2 regions of the Polaromonas sp. P4_H1 genome follow, and region 1 is predicted to be linked to the other one. Evidence: riboswitches for the same ligand, from Rfam matches in the RefSeq annotation. Region 1 holds a riboswitch; the other holds the start of a gene.

Region 1 (2,460 bases):
TGGACAGCTTCCCGCTGATGGCAGTGCCGTTTTTCATTCTGGCGGCCGAGTTGATGAGCGGTGGTTCGCTCACAGAGGTACTGCTGCGCTTTGCCGGGCAATTTGTCGGCCACAAGCGGGGCGGCCTGGGTTACACCAACGTGGTGTCGCTGACCTTTTTCTCCGGCATTTCCGGCTCCGCACTGGCGGATGCCGCAGGACCGGGCTCCATGCTGATCCGCATGATGGACAAGGCTGGCTACGACCGCTCCTATGCTGCCGCCCTGACAGCAGCGACAGCCATTGTCGGGCCCATCATTCCACCGTCGATCATCATGATCATCTATGCCCTGCAGGACGATAACGTTTCTGTCGGCGCACTGTTCGTCGCGGGTCTGTTACCCGGCATCCTGATTGCGGTGGCGATGTGCGTTGTCAATTTCCAAGTTTCCAAAAAACGCAATTACAAAGGCGACGGCGGCATGCCGCCGTGGCCGGAGGTCTGGCGCACCACCTGGAAGGCAATTCCTGCGCTGCTGCTGCCAGTGCTGATTCTGGGCGGGATGCGGGCCGGCTGGTTCACGCCCACCGAAGCCTCCGTGGTGGCTGTTTTTTACGCGCTGGTCTGCGGCAAATTCGTTTACCGGACACTCGAATGGAAAGCCCTGCCCGACATCCTGGCGCGCTCTGCCCTGCTCACGGCTTCGGTGCTGATCATCATTGGCCTGTCCGCCTCTTTCGCATGGATTCTCACCATCGAGGGCCTGCCGCAGCTGATGGCGGACTGGATCATCGGGATGAATCTGTCTCCCTGGATGTTCCTGATCATCGTGAACATCTTTTTGCTGCTGTTTGGCATTTTTATTGAGCCGCTGCCCGGTGTGATGGTGTTGGCGCCGATTCTTGCGCCCGTTGCAGTCAAGCTGGGCATAGATCCCATCCATTTTGCGATGATCGTCATCTACAACCTCACGCTGGGCATGATTACGCCGCCGGTGGGAGGCCTGTTATTTGTCACATCAAACGTATCGCGTGTACCCATGGGCCCGCTGGTGCGGGAATTGATGCCCTTTCTTTGGGCGCACGGTGCGGTGCTGGTGCTGCTGACTTTCCTGCCTGCGCTCAGCACCTGGCTGCCCCATGTGCTGGGCTTCAAATAGCACCTGATAACACCCCGTCGGGTGCAAATCGCCGAATCCGGCATCCGTTACACTTGAGAGGTCAGGAGAGAGTTTTCACCGCGAAAACCGCCGAAGGCGCACGAACACCATGAAGTTAACTCCCATGGTGCACTGAACGCTCAGGCAAAAGGACTGGCAACCGTTTTCCGGCGTCTGGCGCCGGAAAACGTTCCCTACTGGAGAGAGGCCGCTTTTGAGGCGGCCCACCGAAGGAGCAAGCCTGCATCGCCAGGTGAATCTCTCAGGTAAAGTGGACAGCAGGGGCAGCGCATGACCATGGGTCATGGATTCATGTTTGCCCCCGGAGAATGCCTTGTCTAACGCCTCTTCTGCCTCCTCTTCTTCTGTCACCCCTGAAGATCTTCTCAAAACACCGCTGCATGCCTTGCACGCAGAGTTGAGCGCGCGCATGGTGCCATTCGCGGGCTATTCCATGCCGGTGCAGTACCCTGCGGGCCTGATGGCCGAGCACCACCACACACGCCAGGCGGCGGGACTTTTTGACGTGTCCCACATGGGCCAGTTGCGCCTGGTGGGCCCCGATTCGGCGGCTGCGCTGGAAACCCTGTTGCCCGTCGATGTGGTCGACCTGCCCGCCGGCAAGCAGCGCTACGGCCTGCTGCTCAATGACGACGGCGGCATCATCGATGACCTGATGTTTTTCAACCGCAACATGCACGACAGCGCCGGGGGCGGCGACCTGTTCCTCATTGTGAACGGGGCCTGCAAGGTCGGTGATATCGCGCACATCCAGCAAAAGATCGGCAGCCGGTGCGAAGTCATCCCCATGCCGGAGATGGCGCTGATGGCTCTGCAGGGGCCGCAGGCGGTAACCGCCTTGCAGCGCCTGGCGCCGGGCGTTGAAAAACTGGTGTTCATGACCGGCGGCCGCTTCACGGTGGCGGGCTGCGACTGCTTCCTCACGCGCAGCGGCTACACCGGCGAAGACGGTTTCGAAATCTCGGTGCACGAATCGCAGGCCGACACGCTGGCCAGAGCCCTGCTGGCCCAGCCCGAAGTCAAACCTGTTGGCTTGGGCGCACGGAACTCGCTGCGGCTTGAAGCGGGGCTGTGCCTTTACGGCAATGACATTGACACCAGCACCACGCCGGTGGAAGCGGCGCTCAACTGGGCCATTCAGAAGGTCCGGCGCACCGGCGGCGCGCGCGCCGGAGGGTTTCCCGGTGCGGAAAAAATTCTGGCGCAGCTGGCCGACCCGGTAACGCTTACCCGAATGCGCGTGGGCCTGGTGGCGCTGGAGCGCGTGCCTGTGCGCGACCACACCGAACTGCAAAGCACC
Region 2 (2,460 bases), on a different contig from region 1:
GCCGGCGAAGCCCAGGCAGTCCAGAACATCATCGACTGGGCGGGGCACGGACCGGTCGGCGCGCAGGTGCGCAGCGTGTCGGTGGTCGAGGTGGATGACGCGCTGGTGGCGGACGGGAAATTTCACATCCGGCCGACGGCTTAGTGCTGCTGATTCGCATGGCCCTGTGGCGCCGCGCGAATTTCAACAGCCTGCCGGTCGCTGGCGCCGCCCGCGCAAACCGGCAGCAGCCAATCCCGCCGACTCAACCAATTTAGCCGACTTAGCCGATTTATGCCTGTGTTGCGGGCCGGCCCAGCGACACCAGTTTGCGTTCGGGCACCTGGCTGGTGAAGGCAAAGTCCACTTGGGGTGCGCGTCCGCTGACGATGTCGGCAATCGCCGCGCCCGAGCCGCAGGAGTGCGTCCAGCCCAGCGTGCCATGGCCGGTGTTGAGGAACAGGTTGCGGGTTTTGGAGGCGCCTATGTAGGGCACGTTGGATGGTGTGGCCGGGCGCAGGCCGGTCCAGTACTGCGCATTTTGCCCGTCGGTCATGTCGGGAAAGAGCTGGCGCACGCGCCGCACAATCGCCTCGCAGCGCACCAGGTTCAGGTCGGTGTTGTAGCCCCCCAGTTCGGCCGTGCCCGCAATGCGCAGGCGGTTGCCCAGGCGCGAGAACACCAGCTTGTACTCGTCGTCGGTGAGCGACACGTTGTAGGAGGCCGCTTCGTTGATGACCGGCAGCGTCACTGAATAACCCTTGGCCGGGTAAATCCGCAGGGTCTGGCCCAGCAGTCTGGCCCACTGCGGGCTGTAGGCGCCCAGGCACATCACATAGGCGTCGGACTTCAGCTCGCTCACCACCCCTTCGGCACTGGCAATTTGCACGCTGCGCAGCGTATCGCCTTCCTTGCGCGCGCCCACGATGCGGGTGTTGTAGAGGAACTCCACGCCCTGCGCGGCGCACAGGGCCGCCAGCTGGCGGGTGAAGGCATGCGCATCGCCCGATTCGTCGCTGGGCGTCATGCTGCCGCCGACGATTTGCGGGCGGCAGGCCGCCAGCGCGGGCTCGATGGCCACGCATTCATCGGGGGTTTTCATATCCAGCTCGCAGCCGTGCTCGCGCATCACCGCGGCCGGGCCCTGCGCATCGGCGTACTCCTGCTCGCTGGTGTAGAAGTGCAGGATGCCCTCGGTCTTTTGCTGGTAGTTGATGCCGGTGTCGGTGCGCAGCTTTTGCAGCGTGGCCCGGCTGTACAGCCCCAGGTTGACCATCTGCTTGATGTTGTGCCGGGTGCGGCCCGGCGTGCACTGGCGCAAAAAGTCCAGGCCCCAGAGCCACTGGTTCAGGTCGGGGCGCAGGCGAAACAGCAGAGGCGCGTCTTCGCGCATCAGCCACTTCAGCACTTTCAGGGGCGCGCCCGGGTTGGCCCAGGGTTCGGCGTGGCTGACCGAAATCTGCCCGCCGTTGGCAAAGCTGGTTTCCAGGCCGGCGCCGGGCTGGCGGTCGACCACGGTGACCTCGTGGCCGGCCTGGCGCAAAAACCAGGCGGAGGTGATGCCGGTCACGCCGGCGCCCAATACGGTAACTTTCATGATGAGATTCCCAAGGAAAAGAAGGCAACAGGCCAGCACGGATGCGCGCAGGCAGCTATGAAATCAATCGTGAATTTCAGGGCGGCAGCGTGCACCAGTGCTGGTGCCGCTCCCACTGTCCTTGGTACCTGAGAGATTCAGCCCGGCATCAGCGGGGCTGACGGCCAGGATTTGCTCCTTCGGTGGCGGCAGCGTTGCGCTGCAGCTCTCTCCAGATTCGGCATGTTTCATTCAATACGGGGACCTGAGCGATCATGGGAGATTGCGCCTTCGGCGGCCGTTGCAGGGCAACAGCGCTCTCTTGAATGAAAGCAGATTCTCGCATATTGCCCAGGCGCTGGCCAGAAGCGCGGGGCCCACGCCCCTAAAATCTCTCCATGCTTCAAATCAAACAAGACTTGCTGGACGCCCTGGGCCAGGCCCTCAAAACCATGGCGCCTGACAGTACCGTGGCGGCCGCCTTCGAGTCGCCCAAGGTGGCGGCCCATGGCGACTTTGCCTCCACCGCGGCCATGCAGCTGGCCAAACCGCTCAAGCTCAACCCCCGCCAGGTGGCGGAAAACCTGCGCGGGCTGCTGCTCCAGGCGCCCGCGTTTGCGCGCTGGGTGGACGCGATCGAAATTGCCGGCCCGGGTTTTCTCAATATCCGGCTCAAGCCCGAAGCCAAGCAGCAAGTGGTGCGGGAAGTGTTGCAAGGGGCAGACCAGTACGGCATGCAATTGGCCGACAGCCCGCACCGCATGATTGTGGAGTTCGTCTCGGCCAACCCGACCGGGCCGCTGCATGTGGGCCACGGCCGCCAGGCGGCGCTGGGCGATGCGATTTGCAACCTGTTTGACACGCAGGGCTGGGATGTGTGGCGCGAGTTTTATTACAACGACGCC

Evidence for each region. A riboswitch is a leader RNA that binds a small molecule or an ion and turns the genes downstream of it on or off. The one in region 1 is predicted to bind glycine.
Region 2: linked by a shared signal. The riboswitch ahead of AC1DS5_RS00275 (D-amino acid dehydrogenase) and the one ahead of gcvT (glycine cleavage system aminomethyltransferase GcvT) in region 1 are both predicted to bind glycine.

The regions. Positions count from the first base shown of each region.
Region 1 is NZ_JBFUKG010000009.1:195,836-198,295, reverse strand. It holds gene AC1DS5_RS13715 (TRAP transporter large permease) at 1-1,139, shown strand, start outside; glycine riboswitch at 1,192-1,305, shown strand; glycine riboswitch at 1,327-1,428, shown strand; gene gcvT (glycine cleavage system aminomethyltransferase GcvT) at 1,474-2,460, shown strand, end outside.
Region 2 is NZ_JBFUKG010000001.1:55,880-58,339, reverse strand. It holds gene AC1DS5_RS00280 (acylphosphatase) at 1-144, shown strand, start outside; gene AC1DS5_RS00275 (D-amino acid dehydrogenase) at 272-1,576, opposite strand; glycine riboswitch at 1,799-1,890, opposite strand; gene argS (arginine--tRNA ligase) at 1,954-2,460, shown strand, end outside.